2 regions of the Variovorax sp. 54 genome follow, and region 2 is predicted to be linked to the other one. Evidence: predicted binding sites of a transcription regulator. Region 2 holds the regulator's gene; the other holds the start of a gene.
What was found. Region 2 encodes NrdR, which represses ribonucleotide reductase genes. Its sites were predicted from a motif close to CACNANATNTNGTG; they were not measured.
Positions count from the first base shown of each region.

Region 1: the regulator NrdR is predicted to act here: its motif matches at 1,415-1,428, upstream of CLU95_RS19375 (ribonucleoside-diphosphate reductase subunit alpha).

Region 1 is NZ_PEFF01000001.1:4,190,480-4,199,979, forward strand. Features, by position in the region: gene CLU95_RS19375 (ribonucleoside-diphosphate reductase subunit alpha) at 1-1,299, opposite strand, end outside; gene ampD (1,6-anhydro-N-acetylmuramyl-L-alanine amidase AmpD) at 1,650-2,267, opposite strand; gene CLU95_RS19385 (sigma-54-dependent transcriptional regulator) at 2,254-3,807, opposite strand; gene CLU95_RS19390 (two-component system sensor histidine kinase NtrB) at 3,813-5,510, opposite strand; gene CLU95_RS19395 (PP0621 family protein) at 5,507-5,764, opposite strand; gene CLU95_RS19400 (cytochrome C assembly family protein) at 5,761-6,573, opposite strand; gene ffh (signal recognition particle protein) at 6,768-8,162, shown strand; gene mdoH (glucans biosynthesis glucosyltransferase MdoH) at 8,304-9,500, opposite strand, start outside.
Region 2 is NZ_PEFF01000001.1:6,158,596-6,168,095, reverse strand. Features, by position in the region: gene CLU95_RS28230 (DUF748 domain-containing protein) at 1-1,656, opposite strand, end outside; gene CLU95_RS28225 (lytic transglycosylase domain-containing protein) at 2,370-3,230, shown strand; ZMP/ZTP riboswitch at 3,270-3,396, shown strand; gene glyA (serine hydroxymethyltransferase) at 3,435-4,679, shown strand; gene nrdR (transcriptional regulator NrdR) at 4,719-5,162, shown strand; gene ribD (bifunctional diaminohydroxyphosphoribosylaminopyrimidine deaminase/5-amino-6-(5-phosphoribosylamino)uracil reductase RibD) at 5,212-6,330, shown strand; gene CLU95_RS28205 (riboflavin synthase) at 6,420-7,091, shown strand; gene ribBA (bifunctional 3,4-dihydroxy-2-butanone-4-phosphate synthase/GTP cyclohydrolase II) at 7,088-8,242, shown strand; gene ribH (6,7-dimethyl-8-ribityllumazine synthase) at 8,249-8,710, shown strand; gene nusB (transcription antitermination factor NusB) at 8,707-9,237, shown strand; gene CLU95_RS28185 (pyridoxal phosphate-dependent aminotransferase) at 9,234-9,500, shown strand, end outside.

The DNA of each region.
Region 1 (9,500 bases), 2.0 Mb from region 2:
CGTGTCGTTCACCACCTTCAGGAACGGCACGACGCCTTGCGATTCGCCGTTGGTGCCCTTGATGTGGCTGCCCAGTGCGCGCACGCGGGTCCAGTCGTTGCCCAGGCCGCCGGCGAACTTCGACAGCAGCGCGTTTTCCTTGATCGACTCGTAGATGCCGTCCAGGTCGTCGGGCACGGTGGTCAGGTAGCAGCTGGACAGCTGCGAGCGCAGCGTGCCGGCGTTGAACAGAGTGGGCGTGCTCGACATGAAGTCGAACGACGACAGCACTTCATAGAACTCGATGGCGCGGGCTTCGCGGTCGATTTCGTTCAGCGACAGGCCCATGGCCACGCGCATGAAGAACGCTTGCGGCAGTTCGATGCGCGACTTGCGCACGTGCAGGAAGTAGCGGTCGTACAGCGTCTGCAGGCCGAGGTAGTCGAACTGGTTGTCGCGCTCGGCCTTGAGGGCGGCGCCCAGGCGAGGCAGGTCGTACTGCAGCAGTTTTTCGTCGAGCAGCTCGTTGTCCACGCCCTTCTTGATGAATTGCGGGAAGTAGTCGGCGTAGGCGGTGGCACGGTCGACGGGCATCACTTCGCGGCCGATGATCTCCTTGAAGATCGTGTGCAGCAGCAGGCGCGCGGTGGCGAAGGTGTAGTCGGGGTCCTTCTCGATCAGCGTGCGGGCCGCCAGGATGGAAGCCTTGTAGACCTCGTCCAGCGGCACGCCGTCGTACAGGTTGCGCATCGTCTCGGCAACGATCGGGGCCGCGGTGATGCTGTCGCCCAAGTTTTCGCAGGCCGATTCGATCAGGCCCTTGAGCTCGTTCAGGTCGAGCGCCACGCGCTCGCCGTTGTCGAGCACGTGCAGCACCGGCGCGGCGGGCAGGTCCTGCTCGCCTTGCTTCGAACGCTCCTGGGTGCGGCGTTCGCGGTACAGCACGTAGGCACGTGCGATTTCATGGTGGCCGCCGCGCATCAGGCCGAGCTCGACCTGGTCCTGCACGTCTTCGATGTGGAAGGTGCCGCCGCCCGGACGCGAGCGCACCATGGCGCGGATCACGCCTTGCGTGAGCACGTCGACCGTTTCGCGCACGCTGGCCGACGCCGCGCCCTGGGTGCCATGCACGGCCAGGAAGGCCTTCATCATGGCGATGGCGATCTTGTTCGGTTCGAAGGGAACGACGGCGCCGTTGCGGCGAATGATCTGGTAGTGGGCGAGGTTCTGACCGGTGGGCGAGCCCGCAGTGTCTTGTTGCTGCTGCGGCGTCGCGGGGACGGCGCGGGGGGTCGACGGGGTGTTCAGTGCAGTTTGCATTCGCTTCCTCTCGGTTGTGCAATTCTTGTTGGTTGGCAGCGCCTCGTTGGACGCTGCGTCGGCGTTGGTGCCGAACGGGAGGACACTATATCTAGGGTGTGGAGGGGCTACAACCCACTAGATGTAGTGTTTTGCATCGAATTCAAGCGCTACGGGTAATCCCTTGGAAGGCCGATGTGCCCGGCGATCCCGCGCCAATACTGAGTCATGGTCGCGCAAGCCGCGCGGGGCGGGGCTTGTGGGCCGATTTGGGCCTGCAGGCCGCATGGTTGCTGCGTTGCGCGTCTGCGCTCTCGAGATTGCTGCACTGCGAGCGCAGCGCATCGCGGGTCGCGGGCCGATTGAAAAAATTAGCGCGCCACCACCTGCTCGGGAAACATCTGTGGACTCCAGCCGAGTTGTTCGCGCAGCACGCGCCAGTCGAAACCGGCGCCGGGGTCTTGCTTGCGGCCGGGCGCGATGTGCTCGTGGCCGGCGATGTGGGCGATGGCGCAGTGCTGCGCGAGCGCAGCGCAGAGGCTGGCCAGCGTTTCGTACTGGGCCTCTTCGAAGCGCTCGCCCTCGAGGCCTTCGAGCTCGATGCCGACCGAGTCGTCGTTGCAGTTGGTGCGCCCGCGCCACGACGACACGCCGGCATGCCAGGCGCGGTCCTCGCAGCTCACGAACTGCCAGAGCTCGCCGTTGCGCCGCACATAGAAATGCGAGGACACCTCGAGCCCGCGGATCGACTGGAAGTACGGGTGCGCATCCCAGTCGAGTTGGTTGGTGAAGAGCTGCTGCACGGCGTTGCCGCCGTATTCGCCCGGCGGCAGGCTGATCGAGTGCAGCACGATCAGGTCGGTCTGCGCACCGACGGGGCGCGGGCCGAAGTTGGGCGAGGGCAGGGCCTTGGCGAAGCGGTACCAGCCAGCGCGCCACAAGCCGTCGTCGCCGGCCGGTGTCGCGACGGGGGCGTCAGTCGTCGGCATGCGCGGTGGCACCGTCGTCGCCGTTGGGTGTGGAGATGCCCAGGCGAGCGATGCGGTAGCGGATCTGGCGCAGGCTCATGCCCAACCGCGCGGCAGCGGCCGTGCGGTTGAAGCCGCTTTCGTGCAGCGCGCGCACGAGGATCTCGCGCTCCTGCTGGTCGAGCCAGGCTTGCAGGTCGGAGGGCAGCGGCGGCGGCGCGGGCTTGGGTTCGACGGCCGGTGCCGATGCGGGCGCAGCAACAGCGGCGGTCGCAGCCTCGGTTGGCACGGCGGCAGATTCGTTGCGGGGCGCCGCCGGCATCGTGCCCATCAGGTCGATCTGCAGCTCGTCGCCGTCGTTCAGCGCCACGGCGCGGTGCAGCAGGTTCTCGAGCTCGCGCACGTTGCCGTCGAGCGGGTGCTGGGCCAGGCGCTGCAGCAGCGCGTCGGACAGGCGCGGCGCCGGCAGGCCGCCGTCTTGCGCGATGCGCGCGAGCAGCGCGGTGCACAGCGCGGGCAGGTCTTCGCGGCGCTCGCGCAGCGCGGGCACCGCGATCTCGATCACGTTGAGGCGGTAGAACAGGTCTTGCCGGAAGCGGCCGGCCAGCACTTCGGCGTGCAGATCCTTGTGGGTGGCGCTCACGATGCGCACGTCGACCGCGTCTTCCTGCGTCGAACCGATGGCGCGCACGCTGCGCTCCTGAATGGCGCGCAGCAACTTCGACTGCATGGCCAGCGGCAGGTCGCCGATCTCGTCGAGGAACAGCGTGCCGTCGCGCGCCGCCTGGAAGTAGCCGTCGCGGTCTTGCGAGGAGCCGGTGTACGAGCCCTTCTTGGCGCCGAAGAATTCGGCCTCGAGCAGGTTCTCGGGAATCGCGCCGCAGTTCACCGCGACGAAGGGGCCGTCGCTGCGCTGGCTGCAGCCGTGCACGGCGCGCGCGACCAGCTCCTTGCCGGTGCCCGACTCGCCGCGCACCAGCACCGGCGCCATGCCGCGCGCCACCTTGGCGATGCGCGACTTGACGAGGCGCATCGGGTCGGAGTCGCCGACCAGCCGGTCGAGCGCGGTGGCGCCGCTGCGCGTCACGGACAGCGCATCGGGGCGCTCGCCGCCGTGGCTGGCAGCCTGCGGCGCCGGCTTCTGCGGCACGACCACCGCGGCGCGGTTGGCCTGCACGGCCGACGCCACCACGGCGCGGAACTGCTTCAGGTCGACCGGCTTCGTGAGGTAGTCGAAGGCGCCGGCCTTCAGCGCCTCGACCGCGTTCTCGGCCGAGCCGTAGGCGGTCATGACCACGCAGCGCTCGCTGCGCTGGTCTTTCTGGATGCGGTGGATGATCTCCATGCCTTCGCCGTCGGGCAGCCGCATGTCGGTGATCACGGCGTCGAAGCGGCCGGCCTCCAGGTGCTGCCAGGCTTCGGACACGCTGCCCGCCGCTTCCACCCGGTAGCCTTCACGCAGCAGCGTGAGTTCGTACAGCGTGCGCAGGTCGGGTTCGTCGTCGATGACGAGGATCTGCGCGGGGCGCGGGGCGGCGGCGGAAGGCGGGAGGGAGCTCACGGCCGCTATTGTGTCAGCCGGTTTTCGCTCGGGGCGAAGCTGACGAAGAATTCGTTGCCCTCGGGGCCGCCCGGCACCAGCGCGCGCCGTTCGTAGCCGATGGTGGCGCCGTGGCGCCGGCACAGCTCGCGGCACAGGAACAGGCCCAGGCCGCTGGAGCGGCTCTCGGACGAGAAGAAGGGTTCGAACAGATGGCGCTGCACCGCGGGCTCCAGCGGCGCGCCGTCGCTCCACACCAGCAACGCGGCGCGCTGCACGCCGGCCCGCTGCGTCGTGGTGATGACCTGGATCGCGCCCTCGCGCTGGCTCGCGTAGCGCGCCGCGTTGTCCAGCAGGTTCACCAGCAGGCGGCGCAGGTGCTCGGCTTCGAAGCGCACCTCGCTGCCCGGCGCGTCGAGCGCCACGCGCACGCCCTTGCGCTGCGTCTGGCGCACCCATTCCTCGGCCAGGATCTGCGCGGCCGGGTCGAGCACCAGCTGTTCGCCGAGCGACAGCACGCGCTGCTGGCGCGCGCGCGAGACGTCGAGCACGTCGTCCACGATGCGCGCCAGGCGCTGCGCGTTGTGCTGCACCATGTCGGTCAGCTTGCGGTGCGCCGGGTCGGTCAGGTCTTCGCTGAGCAGCGCGCTGGCCTGCGCGATGGCGGCCAGCGGGTTGCGGATTTCATGCGCCACCGCGGCCGACATGCGGCCCATCGCGGCGAGCTTTTCGGTGCGGATGCGGGCTTCGAGCTCGCGCAGGTCCTGCAGGAACATCACGCACAGGCTGTCGGCGCGCCGGTCGTCGGTGGGCGTGAGCCGGGTGCGCACGCGCACCTCGCGCGCCGCACCGCGCGCCTGCGCCACCGGGATTTCTTCGGTCTGCGGCGCGCGCCGCGCGAAGGTCTGGCGCGCTAGCGCGGCCAGCGCGTGCCAGGCCGGCTGGGCGTGCAGCGGGAACGGCAGTGGCAACTGCGCCAGGCCCTGGCCGAGAATCGCGTCGGCCGCCGGATTGGCGGTGTGCACCAGGCCCTCGGCGTCGATCACCAGCACGCCTTCGGTGAGCGTTTCGATCACCAGGTCGTTGACCTGCGCCTGCATCTGCGCGTGGCTGCGGCTGCGTTGCGCCACCGCCTCTTCGCGCGCCAGCCGGCGCGCCAGTTCGTGCGCGAGCAGCGCCACCACGAACAGGCCGGTGCCGGTGAGGGCGGCCTGCACGAAGCGCGCGGAGGGGTCGTTCGGTTGCTGCAGCCAGTGCCAGCCGGCGTCGGCCAGCAGCAGCAGCGTCACGGTGGCCGTGGTGCCCAGGCCCACGAGCAGCGTGCCGAGCACCGCGCTCATCAGCACCGGCAGCGCGAACAGCGGCGTGTAGTTGACGCTGCCGCCCTGCAGCACCTGCAAGGCGCTGAAGATGCCCAGGTCGACGCCGATGGTCAGCAGCCACAGCGTCGAGAAGCCGCGGATCGGCGGCGCGAAGTGCGCGTAGCGCATCTCCAGCCAGGCCAGCACGAGGTAGCCGCCCGACAGCACGATCGGCAGTGGCTGCACCGTCTGTCCGATGGCGAAGGCCACGCCTTGCAGCAGCACCAGCACCAGCGCCACGAAACAGCGCGCCGCCATGAAGCCGCGCCACAGCCGCAGCAGCGCGCTGCTGTCGCCGGCGCCCAGGTCGAGCACGTCCCAGTCGGTGGCCGGCTCGCCGCGCGACCGGCGCAACGAACTCATGCGGAGGTGCCGGCCTGACGGTGCGCGGCGCTGCAGTACACCGCGCCGTCCGGCCCGGGGAGCGCGTCGGCCGCGGGCAGGTGCAGTCCGCAATGGGCGCAGCGCACCATCGCCTGCGGCGGGCCTACGGCCGGCGTGCGCTGTTGCGCCTTCCTGGCGCGTTCCTGTTGCGCGTCGCGCATCTCTTCGCGCCGGTTCTTGCGCCACAGCCAGATCGCGACCCACACCACCGCGAGGACGAGCAGGTACTTCATGCGGGCAGGCGTGTCAGCACGACTTCGAGCACGAAGCGCGAGCCCACATAGGCCAGCAGCAGCAGCGCAGCGCCTGCGTACAGCACGCGTCGCGCGGTGCGCCCGCGCCAGCCGAAGCGCGCGCGCCCGGTCAGCAGCACGGCGAAGCTGAGCCAGGCGAGCACCGAGAAAATCGTCTTGTGGTCCCACTTCCACGCGCGGCCGGCGGCGCCGTAGAGCTGTTCGCTGAACAGCAGGCCGGCCAGCAGCGTGGCCGACAGCAGCACGAAGCCCGCCGTGACGAAGCGGAAGGTGAGCCGTTCCAGCGTGAGCAGCGGCACGCCGGCCTGTGCATCGGCACTGGCAAGGCGGATCTGCTTTTCAGCCCGCGTGATCAGCCAGGCGTGGACCACGGCGGCGCCGAACAGGCCGTACGAAGCGATGCCCAGCGCCAGGTGCAGCGGCAGCCAGGGCGAGGCGCTGACATGCAGCGGCGTGCCGGGGAACAGCAGCGCCAGCAGCACGGCAGCCGCGCCCAGCCAGGCCAGCGCACGGCGTGCCTTCAGTTGCGGGTACAGGCGGCTTTCGACCGCATAGACCGTGAGCACCAGCCACGCCGTGACCGACAGCGCCGGCGCAAAACCGAAGCGAGGGTCGCCGCCGATCAGCCCGTGGCCCAGCACCGCAGCGTGCAGCAGCCATGCGATGCCGAGCGCCCATTGGGTGGTCTGGCGGCTGAGCCGCGCACCGGCGGCAGCGGCAAAACCGTAGGCTGCCGCGGTGGCGATGCCCAGCGCCACGCCGAGTGGAGAGGGGATCGCTAAAATCATCGGTGGAGTGTATAGGCTCGCCTCGAGGCTTCGCGCACGTCGTGTCGCTTCGCCCACCCCCTGCCGGGGGCAACACCCGTGGTCCGGCACAGCCGGTTGCGCGGGGTTCCACGACAGAGCGAGCCCGCATACCGCTTCCAGGTTTTCACGACTTTCCATCGGTCCGCTGCCGCGGACAACAAGGTATTTCCTTCATGGCCACCGCCCTCACCGAAAAGTTCTCCCGCCTCGTCAAGACGATGAGCGGCCAGGCGCGCATCACCGAAAGCAACGTGCAGGACATGCTGCGCGAGGTACGCATGGCGCTGCTGGAGGCCGACGTGGCGCTGCCCGTGGTGCGCGACTTCGTCGCCCGCGTGAAAGACAAGGCGCTGGGCCAGGAAGTGCTGGGCTCGCTCAAGCCGGGCCAGGCGCTGGTCGGCATCGTCAACCGCGAACTCGCCGCCACCATGGGCGAGGGCGTGTCGGACATCAACCTCGCGGCCCAGCCGCCCGCCGTGATCCTCATGGCCGGCCTGCAGGGCGCCGGCAAGACCACCACCACCGCCAAGCTGGCCAAGCACCTGATCGAGAAGCGCAAGAAGAAGGTGCTCACCGTGTCGGGCGACGTGTACCGCCCGGCCGCCATCGAGCAGCTCAAGACGGTGACCAAGCAGGCCGGCGCCGAGTGGTTCCCGAGCACGCCCGACCAGAAGCCGCTGGACATCGCGCGCGCCGCGCTCGACCACGCCAAGCGCCACTACTTCGACGTGCTGCTGGTCGACACGGCCGGCCGCCTCGCGATCGACGAAGTGCTGATGACCGAAATCAAGCAGCTGCACGCCGAGCTGGATCCGGTCGAAACCCTGTTCGTGGTCGATGCCATGCAGGGCCAGGACGCGATCAACACCGCCAAGGCCTTCAAGGAAGCGCTGCCGCTCACCGGCATCATCCTGACCAAGACCGACGGCGACTCGCGCGGCGGTGCGGCGCTGTCGGTGCGCCAGGTCACGGGCGTGCCGATCAAGTTCGCCGGCACGAGCGAGAAGATCGACGGCCTCGAAGTGTTCGACGCCGAGCGCCACGCCGGCCGCATCCTGGGCATGGGCGACATCGTCGCGCTGGTCGAGCAGGTCACGGCCGGCGTCGACGTCGAAGCGGCGCAGAAGCTCGCGGCCAAGGTCAAGAGCGGCGCGGGCTTCGATCTGAACGACTTCCTCGGCCAGCTGCAGCAGATGAAGCAGATGGGCGGTCTCTCCAGCCTGATGGACAAGCTGCCCCAGCAGATGGCCGCCAAGGCCAGCGAAGCCGACATGACCCGCGCAGAGCGCGACATCCGCCGCAAGGAAGGCATCATCCAGAGCATGACGCCGCTGGAGCGCCGCAAGCCCGAGCTGCTCAAGGCCACGCGCAAGCGCCGCATCGCGGCCGGCGCCGGCGTGCAGGTTCAGGAAGTGAACCGCCTGCTCAACGAGTTCGAGCAGATGCAGGGGATGATGAAGAAGATGAAGGGTGGCGGCCTGATGAAGATGATGAAGAAGATGGGCGGCATGAAGGGCATGGGCGGAATGCCCGGCATGGGCGGAGGCGGCGGCAAGCTGCCGTTCTGAGCGGACGCCCCGACCCTCTCTTATATATAAGAAGGCCCGCCGGTTCGCACCGGCGGGCCTTCTTGTTTTCAGGTCTGTCACGCGCCATGAAAAAAGCCGACCCTGAGGTCGGCTTCTTGTGGGTGCTGTGTCTTCAGCGCATCAGGCGGTTGCCAGTGCCGGGCGCGCCAGGCGCAGCGCATGCATCCACGCACGACGCAGCACGGCGGGCGAACGCGATTCCTCGGGAATCAGCAGGAAGCCGCGGTCGCGCAGCGTGGTGCCCAGCGCGATCTGGCTGGTCAGCACGGTCAGCGGGATCGCCAGCAGCAGCGGCAGGCCGACAGGCATGAGCCAGATCAGCGCGCTCGGGTCGATCATGGCGACACCGACGGCCAGCATGGCAATCACCAGCGTCATGGGGGCCAGCTGGGTTGCAGCGACCTTCCACGGCACGGCGTTGGCTTCACGCGGGGGCGACTTCCAGTCGAGCTTGATGCCGGTGAGGGCGACCAGCACGAACAGCGAGTGGGCCAGCATGCGCACCGGGGCTTGCACGATGGCCAGGCCGGCTTCGAGCACCGAGCTCTTCACGAGGCCCCACACACCACCGTACTGGCGTTGCTCGCCGCGCATCAGCACGGCGGCGATGCCCAGCACGCGCGGCAGGAACAGCAGGCACAGGGTCCAGACCCACAGGCCGGCCAGTTCGGCGGGCAGCACGCTCCAGCTCGACACGAGGCTCGAGCCGCTCAGCCACAGGGCGGTGCCCAGCGTCAGGAACGCGAGCCACAGCGGGGCCGAGGCATACGCCATGGTGCCGGTCACGAACATTGCGCGGTGCACCGGGTGGATGCCGGGTTCGGCCATCAGGCGGGCGTTCTGCAGGTTGCCCTGGCACCAGCGGCGGTCACGTTGCAGCTCGGCCAGCAGGTCCGGCGGTTGCTGTTCGTAGCTGCCGACCAGGTCGGACACCAGCCACACGTGGTAGCCGGCGCGGCGCATCAGCGCGGCTTCGACGAAGTCGTGCGACATGATGCCGCCCGACATGCCGCCGGTGCCCTTGATGGGGGCCAGCGCGCAATGCTTCATGAAGGCTTCGACGCGGATGATCGCGTTGTGGCCCCAGTAGTGCGACTCGCCGAGCTGCCAGAACTGCATGCCCAGCGTGAACAGGCGACCCGTCACGCGCGAGGCGAACTGCTGTGCACGAGCGTGCAGCGTGACGTGGCCGATGGCCTGCGTCGCGGTCTGGATGATGCCGGCGGTGGGGTTGGCTTCCATCAGCTTGACCATCGAGGACAGGCAGTCGCCGCTCATCACGGAGTCGGCGTCGAGCACGACCATGTAGCGGTAGTC
Region 2 (9,500 bases):
CCAGCGCTCGAACATCCAGCGCTTCTCGTTGTCGCGCTCGACGCTCACCTTGGGGTTGGTCGCGGTGAACGACGCGATGTTCAAGGTGTGCCTGGTCATGTCGACCTCGGCATCGACCAGCTCGAAACGGCCGACGCTGGCCAGCGCGGTCTTGGCCTGGGTCAGCGCCAGGCCATCGGCGGCCAGGCGGCGCGCCTTGAACTTCAGGTCGGGCTGGGCCCAGGACACGTCGATCTGGCCGCTGAGCTTGCCGTCGAGCGTGGGCTCCAGGCTCTGCGCCAGGTACGGCGCGGCCAGCGACAGCGGCAGCGCCTCGACCTCGGTCTGCACGTCGGCGACCTTGTCGGTCGCGGTGCCCTTGAACTTCAGCGTGGCACCGGCAACGGCGGTGCTGCCGTCGAACTGCGCGGGCTTTTCCATGGGCCAGGTGACGGCCGTGAGGTTGATCCCGAGGTCGGTGAGGTCGATGGACGCGCCGGGCTTGACGGTCTCGTCGCGCCAGCCGATGCGTCCGCCGCCGAGCGCGATCTTGTCGACCTGCACCTTGAGCTTGGGCTTCTCGGCCGCCGGCTTGCCGCCCGGGGCACTGGCCGCGGGCGTGGGCAGCGGCGCCGCCTTTTCGGCCGCGCCGGTCGCGGGGTTCGTGGCCATCAGGTTGAGCTGGCCGGCGGCATCGCGCGCCACCACCAGCTGCGGCTTGGTCAGCGCGACCTCGCTCAGGTGGAACACGGACTCCAGTGGTCGCACGTCGGCCAGTGCCAGCTTGAGCGAGTCGAAAGCCAACAGGTCACGTCCGCGGGCGTCGCCCAGCTTGGCGCCGTGGGCCTCGACGGTGCCGGTGATCTTCAGGCCGATGGTGCCGGTCTGCTGGAAATCGATCTTCAGGTCGGCGTCGAGGCTGCCGGCCTGCAGCTTCACCGGCAGGCCGCCCGGGATGTAGCCCAGGTACGGCACGAGGTCGAGCCCCTTGAACTGCACGTGGGCGTCGGTCTTGCGGCTTTGTGCGAACGGGGTCGTGAAGGCGGCCGAGTCGAACTGGCTGCCGTTGAGCATGAAGGCCAGCTTGGGCTCGGTCTTGATCTCGCGCTGGGACGCGAGGTTGCTCAGGAACGGCACATTCAGCATGAAGCCGAGCAGCTCGTGCCGGCGCTTGACGGTCTGGTCGTCGAAATCGACCGCGCCGTCCTTGATCGAGATGTTGTAGATCGCAAAGCGCGCGGGCTCGGCCTTCGGGTCGGGCGGTGGGCCCGAGGACAGCTTGGCCAGGATGTCGTCGATGTCGTACTTGCCGTCGGCCTGGTGCGTGAGCAGCACCGCGGGCGCCTCGACCGTCACCGCGTCGATCACCGGCGCGAGGCGGAACAGCGACTGCAGTTCGGCATCGGCATAGATGCGCTTGATGGCCACCTGCGGCTGCTTGCCGTCGGCGGTGGCAATGCGCAGGTCATTCAGTGCGAGTTCGAGCGTCCAGGGCTTGAAGTCGATCTTGCCGACAGTGACCTGCCGGCCCAATTTTTCGCTCGCGATCTTCTGGAGCTGGCTCTTGGCAATTGGCGGCACCGCCAGCCAGGCGATGACCCACAAGGCCAACAACACCAGCAACGCGACAACCCCACGCCGCACCCATTTGTTTTGTTTGATCGAAGCAGCATCCATCCGCAGAAGTGTGCCGCAAACAGATGCCAACAAAGTCTAAGGAAACGTGAATGCGTTCTCTTTTGGCGAGGCATTGCGAGGCCCGCGCGGCCCTCGACAGGATCGGTAGGCCGAAAGTGTGAACGCCACAAACAAGAAAGCCCGGTGAGTCGACGGAAGTGTCTTGTCACCGGGCTTGATGGCGGGCTCAAAACCCATGCCATCGATTCGCGCGACCGGAAGTAATGGTTCCCGCCGTGCTGGCAGCAAGAGATTGCCGCCGTGGAGTCCTCCATCGTTCGAGTCCTTGACTTGCACCTCGGACTGCCTGACTTCGGAAAAACGCCTGAAACCTCAGGCCCGTTCAGATTAGGCGTCCCTCCCTTCCTTTGCAAATGTCTTTTTCCAAGGGATTTCCCGTAGGCGTGTGCCCCCTGGAGCCCCCTCGGACGAGGGGATTCTTCAAGCACTTATTAACATATGAAACCAAATCCTTATGCTTGACCGTGTATTTAGCCACGCTAGAATCCGCCTGCCCTCGCTGCTGGACGCAGCAGGGCCTCCCTGAATCCGCTGCCGAATTCCACCGGCGTGATCAGGCCGCCGCGCTCCTTACCCCCACAACCTCCATGCGCGGAGCCTGATTCGTACATACCAATCCAAGCGCCGTTGCCTTCATCCATCGCCCTTTCCGGCGCTGCATGCCAGGTGCCGCACAGAAAGGAAAAAAAGCGATGAGCAAGGCGTTTGATGCCACAGCCCGCGGGCTACGGACCTTCGTGTCCGATGTGGCAGACGGCTTTTTTGAAATCACCCACAACGGGTTTGCACTGGTCGGTCTGGCCATCGTGTTCGCGGCCCTCGCCCTCGTGGCGCGGCCCGATCTGCGCAAGACCGGCGAGGAACAACTGATGGGCTGGCTGCAGTCGCGCAAGCCCGCGCCCGAAGCCACCGACCTCGAGCCGACCGCCATCGAGCGCACCACGGCCGCGAGCCCCGACGAGCTGCCCAAGCAGCAGGCGGCGGTGGCTTACTGGCTCAGCAAGAAGTACCGCGTCGCGGCCGAGCCGCTGAGCGTGCTGGTCTCCGAGGCCTACCAAATCGGCAAGCGCACCAAGCTCGACCCGACGCTGATCCTGGCCATCATGGCCATCGAGTCCAGCTTCAACCCGTTCGCGCAAAGCCACGTCGGCGCCCAGGGCCTGATGCAGGTCATGACTCGCGTGCACGGCGACAAGTACGAAAGCGCGGGCGGCACGCTCACCGCCTTCGACCCCGTGACCAACATGCGCGTCGGCGTGAAGGTGCTGCAGGAATGCATCGCCCGCGCCGGCTCGCTCGAAGGCGGCCTGCGCTACTACGTGGGCGCCGCCAACCTCGACGACGACGGCGGCTATGCCGCCAAGGTGCTGGCCGAGCACGAGCGCCTGCGTCAGGTTGCAGCCGGCCGTGCGCCGTCGACGATGGTCGTGCCGCCGCCGACCACGGCGCGCGCACAGCCGATCCCGGTCGTGGCACCTGCCAAGCCGGCGCGTGAAGAACCCGCCACCGGCAGCGAGCCGGCCAAGGTCGCCCTGCTCTCCGCAGTTTCCTGAAGCCCTGCGGCCCGGAAGCCTCCGGGCCTGCGCTACACTCGGCCTGTACGCGACTGGCGATAGGCGCAGCACCCTGAAAAAGGTGCCACGCGCTGACGTGGAATACCACTGGGAAGCGTGCCGCCTGACCACAACAGGCGTTCAGCCGTTCGCCTGGGCAGCCCTTGTTTGGTTGAACAAGGACCTCGTCTTCAAAGGACTGCCATGTACCAACGCAACATCCTGGTCGAACAGACCGATCCCGAAATCTGGGCCGCGATTCAAGCCGAAAACGCGCGCCAGGAACACCACATCGAGCTGATCGCCAGCGAGAACTACGCCTCGCCGGCCGTCATGCAGGCCCAGGGCTCGCAGCTCACCAACAAGTACGCCGAAGGCTACCCGGGCAAGCGCTACTACGGCGGCTGTGAACACGTCGACGTGGCCGAGCAACTGGCCATCGACCGCGTCAAGCAGATATTCGGTGCCGATGCCGCCAACGTGCAGCCGCATTGCGGCGCCTCGGCCAACGAAGCCGTGATGCTCGCCTTCCTGAAGCCCGGCGACACCATCATGGGCATGAGCCTGGCCGAAGGCGGCCACCTGACCCACGGCATGCCTCTCAACATGAGCGGCAAGTGGTTCAACGTGGTGAGCTACGGCCTGGACGCCAACGAAGCCATCGACTACGACGCAATGGAACGCAAGGCGCATGAGCACATGCCCAAGCTGATCATTGCAGGCGCCTCGGCCTACTCGCTGCACATCGACTTCGAGCGCTTCGCCAAGGTGGCCAAGGACGTCGGCGCGATCTTCATGGTCGACATCGCCCATTACGCAGGCCTCGTGGCTGCGGGCGTGTACCCCAACCCGGTGCCGCACGCCGACATCGTGACCTCGACCACGCACAAGAGCCTGCGCGGCCCGCGCGGCGGCATCATTTTGATGAAGTCGCAGCACGAGAAGGCGATCAACAGCGCCATCTTCCCCGGCCTGCAAGGCGGCCCGCTGATGCACGTGATTGCCGCCAAGGCCGTCGCGTTCAAGGAAGCCATGACGCCCGAGTTCAAGGCCTACCAGCAACAGGTGGTCAAGAACGCCCAGATCGTGGCCGACACCCTCATTGAGCGCGGCCTGCGCATCGTGAGCGGACGCACCGAAAGCCACGTCATGCTGGTCGACCTGCGCGCCAAGGGCATCACCGGCAAGGAAGCCGAAGCCGTGCTGGGCGCCGCCCACATGACGATCAACAAGAACGCGATCCCCAACGACCCGGAAAAGCCGATGGTCACCAGCGGCGTGCGCATCGGCACCCCCGCCATGACCACGCGCGGTTTCAAGGACGAAGAGGCCCGCATCACGGCGAACCTGGTGGCCGACGTGCTCGAGAACCCGCGCGACGCGGCGAACATCGACGCGGTGCGCGCCAAGGTTCACGCCTTGACGAGCCGCTTCCCTGTCTACCGTTGATTTCGTAGCAAATAACAGAAGAAGAGAAGCACTGGCCGCATGAAATGCCCTTTTTGCGGTCATCTCGAAACGCAGGTCGTCGAGACCCGCGTTTCGGAAGACGCCGACTTCGTCCGCAGGCGCCGCCAGTGCAGCGCCTGCGACAAGCGCTTCACCACGTATGAGCGCCCGGACGTCAACTTCCCCGTCGTGGTCAAGAAGGACGGCAGCCGCGCCGACTTCGACTCGACCAAGGTCCGCGCCTCGATGATGCTAGCGCTGCGCAAGCGCCCCGTGAGCATCGAGCAGATCGACAACGCCCTGCTGCGCATCGAGCAGAAGCTGCTGGCCAGCGGCCTGCGCGAAATCGATTCGACCAAGGTCGGCGAACTCGTGATGCGTGAACTCAAGAAACTCGACAAGGTCGCCTACGTGCGCTTTGCCTCGGTGTACCGCAGCTTCGAGGACGTGGACGAGTTCCGGCAGCTGCTGCGCGACATCTGAGCGGGGCGCCGCCTCGCGCCGCCCTCGCCCTTTTTCCCGCTTCGCTCCCATGCCCTCCTCCGAACACATCGCAACCGCTCTGCGGCTCGCCGCCTCCGCGATCCGCCTGACCGACCCGAACCCGCGCGTCGGGTGCGTGCTCTGCGACGCCGAAGGCCGTGTGATCGGCCAGGGCCACACCCAACAAGCCGGCGGCCCACACGCCGAGGTGATGGCGCTGCGCGACGCGCAGGCCCAGGGCCATTCGACCGCGGGCGCCACCGCCTACGTCACGCTCGAACCCTGCTCCCACCACGGCCGCACCGGCCCCTGCTGCGACGCACTCGTCGCCGCCGGCGTGCGTCGCGTCGTGGCCTCGCTGGCCGATCCGAATCCGCTCGTGGCGGGACAGGGCTTCGCGCGACTGCGTGCGGCGGGCGTCGAGGTCGAAGTCGGACCGGGCGCGGAGGAATCCCGCGAGCTCAACATCGGCTTCTTCAGCCGCATGGTCCGCAAGCAGCCCTGGGTTCGCATGAAGATTGCGGCCTCGCTCGACGGCCGCACCGGCCTGCAGAACGGCGTGAGCCAGTGGATCACCGGCGAGGCCGCGCGCACCGACGGCCATGCCTGGCGGGCCCGCACCGGCGCCATGCTGACCGGTGTCGGCACGCTGCTCGAAGACAACCCGCGCCTGGACGTGCGCCTGGTCGACACGCCGCGCCAGCCGCACCTCGTCGTGGTCGACAGCCACCTCCAGACCTCGCCCGACGCTCACATTTTCATAGCTGGCCGCGCTGTCTGGATCTACGCTGCCAGCCGGCACAACGAAGAAAAGGCGGCCGCGCTCGAAGCCCGCGGCGCCACCATCACCTGCCTGCCCAACCTGCACGGCAAGGTCGACCTGCCCGCGATGCTCCAGGACCTCGCGGCGCGCGGCGTCAATGAGCTGCACGTCGAATCGGGCCACAAGCTCAACGGCTCGCTGCTGCGCGAAGGCTGCGTGGACGAGCTGCTGGTGTACCTGGCCCCCAAGCTGATCGGCAGCGGGCTCGACATCGCCAGCCACCTGCATGCCGACGGCCCGCTCACCTCGCTGACCGGCGCTCTGCCGCTCGAATTCCAGTCGGTGGACATGCTCGGGCCCGACCTGCGCATCGTCGCACGCGTTGCCGGCCGCGACCGCTTCTGAGCCGCCGCCGCGGCGGCGCGGCACATTCGCCGCCGCAACAAACCGGCCCTTCGGGCCGAAGACCCCTCGATGTCTGCGAAAATGTGCGAATGTTCACCGGAATCATCACCGGCGTGGGGCGCATCGCCGCCATCCACGACCTCGGCACCTCCTCCTCCTACGGCAAGCGACTCAGCATCGAGGTGCCCGACGGCTACCTCGACGACGTCGGGCTCGGCGACAGCATCGCGCTCAACGGCGCCTGCATGACGGTCACCACGCTCGCACCTGAACGCGGGCAATTCACCATCGACATTTCCGCGGAGTCCCTCGACAAGACGGCCGGCCTGACCGACGAAGGCAGCCGCATCAACCTCGAGAAGGCCCTGCGAGCGAGCGACCGCCTCGGCGGCCACATCGTCTCGGGCCACGTGGACGGCATCGGCCACGTGAGCTTCTTCGCGCCGGTCGGCGAAAGCTGGGAGCTGCGCGTGGTCGCACCGCCCGCGCTCGCACGCTTCCTGGCCTACAAAGGCTCCATCACCATCAACGGCGTGAGTCTCACGGTCAACACCGTGGCCGACATTGCCGACGGCGCCGAGGTCAGCATCAACCTGATCCCGCACACCGTGGAAAACACCTCCCTCGGCGGCCTGAAAACCGGCTCGAAGGTCAACCTCGAAATCGACACCGTGGCGCGCTACGTGGAGCGCATGCTTCAGGCCGGCATGCTCACCCCCTCTTTGACGTCTCCCACGTCTCCCAAGGACACTTCGAAATGAACGCCTCCGTCACGCCGATCGGCGCCTCGCGCGCCGACCGTGCACCCGCACCGATCTCCCCGGTCGAAGACATCGTGGCCGAACTGGCCGCCGGCCGCATGGTCATCCTCGTGGACGAGGAAGACCGCGAGAACGAAGGCGACATCGTCATCGCCGCCGATCACATCACCGCCGAATCCATCAACTTCATGGCACGCCACGCGCGCGGCCTGATCTGCCTCACGCTCTCGCGCGAGATGTGCGAGCGGCTGCAGCTGCCGCCGATGGTCCAGCGCAACGGCGCCAAGCACTCGACCGCCTTCACCGTCTCCATCGAGGCGGCCGAAGGCGTGACCACCGGCATCTCGGCCGCCGACCGCGCGCGCACCGTGCAGGCCGCCGTGGCGCGCAACGCCGTGGCCGCCGACCTCGTGCAGCCCGGCCACATCTTCCCGCTGCAGGCGGTGGACGGCGGCGTGCTCATGCGCGCCGGCCACACCGAAGCCGGCTGCGACCTCGCCGCCATGGCCGGCTGCTCGCCCGCCTCGGTGATCTGCGAAGTGATGAACGAAGACGGCACGATGGCCCGCCTGCCCGACCTGCAGATCTTCGCGGCCGAGCACGGCCTCAAGATCGGCACCATCGCCGCGCTCATCGAGCACCGCAGCCGCGTCGAATCGCTGGTCGAAAAAGTCGGTTGCCGCGAGATCCAGACCAACTGGGGCACCTTCACGGCCCACGCCTTCATCGACAAGCCCAGCCGCGGCGTGCACCTGGCGCTGGTGCGCGGCCAGTGGGCGCCCGAAGACACGGTGTCGGTGCGCGTGCACGAGCCGCTGTCGGTGCTCGACGCGCTCGAGGTCAACCGCCCGATGCACTCCTGGAGCCTGGACGCCAGCCTTTCGCACATCGCGAACGAAGGCAAGGGCGTGGCCGTGCTGCTGAACTGCGGCGAAAGCGCGGCCGAGCTGCTGTCGCAGTTCGACGGCACCGCGCGCCCGGCGCAAGCCCCCGAGCGCGGCCGCATGGACCTGCGCAACTACGGCATCGGCGCGCAGATCCTGCGCGAATGCGGTGTGCACAAGATGAACCTGCTCGGCGCGCCGCGTCGCATGCCGAGCATGGCCGCCGGCTTCGGCCTCGAAATCGCCGGTTACCTCACGAAAGACTGAACGACCATGCAAGGTTCAAACAAGGGCGCGACCACGCTCAACGGCAAGGGTCTGCGCATCGGCATCGTGCAGGCGCGCTTCAACGCCGACATCACAGACGCACTGGCCACGGCCTGCCTGTCGGAGCTCGAAGCGCTCGGCGTGACCGCGTCCGACATCCATCACGTGCAGGTGCCCGGTGCGCTCGAAGTGCCGGTGGCGCTGCAGGCGCTTGCCGAGCGCGGCGGCTACCACGCGCTCGTGGCGCTGGGCTGCATCATCCGCGGCGAGACCTACCACTTCGAACTGGTGGCCAACGAATCGGGCGCGAGCGTGAGCCGCGTCGCACTCGACTACCGCCTGCCCATCGCCAACGCGATCCTCACGACCGAAAACCTCGAACAGGCCGTCGCCCGCCAGACCGACAAGGGCCGCGACGCAGCCCAGGTGGCGGTCGAGATGGCACAACTGCTGGCCACCCTTTCATGACCGAAGACACCTCCAAGTCCGCCAAATCCCGCCAGTCGCGCACCGGCCTCACGAGCACGGGCGTTCGCAAGGCCGCGGCCAAGTCAAACCGCAGCCGCGCGCGCGAGTTCGCGCTGCAGGCGCTCTACCAGCACCTGGTGGGCCGCAACGACCCGACCGACATCGACCACTTCACGCGCGACCTCGCGGGCTTCCACAAGGCCGACGCGGCGCACTACGACGCGCTGCTGCACGGCTCGATCAACGGCGCCGAGCAGCTCGACGCGCTGATCCTGCCGCTGCTGGACCGCAAGTTCACCGAAATCTCGCCCATCGAACACGCCGTGATGTGGATCGGCGTGTACGAGTTCCAGAACTGCCCCGACGTGCCGTGGCGCGTGGTGCTGAACGAGTGCATCGAACTCGCCAAGGAATTCGGCGGCACCGACGGCCACAAGTACGTGAACGCGGTGCTCAACGGCCTGGCGCCGCAGCTGCGTCCGCTCGAAGTGGAAGCCGACCGGGCGTCGGGCAAGGCGCGTCCATGAGGATCTCGACGCGCGCGCAGCGCATCGAACCGTTTTACGTGATGGAGGTGGCGAAAGCCGCCGGTGTGCTCGCCCGCGAAGTGGCCCACACCGACCGTCCGATGATCTTCCTGAACATCGGCGAGCCTGACTTCACCGCCCCGCCGCTCGTGCAGGAAGCCGCCGCCCGCGCCGTGCGCGCCGGCGCCACGCAGTACACGCAGGCCACCGGCCTGGACCACCTGCGCGAACGCATCAGCGGCTGGTACAAGCAGCGCTTCAAC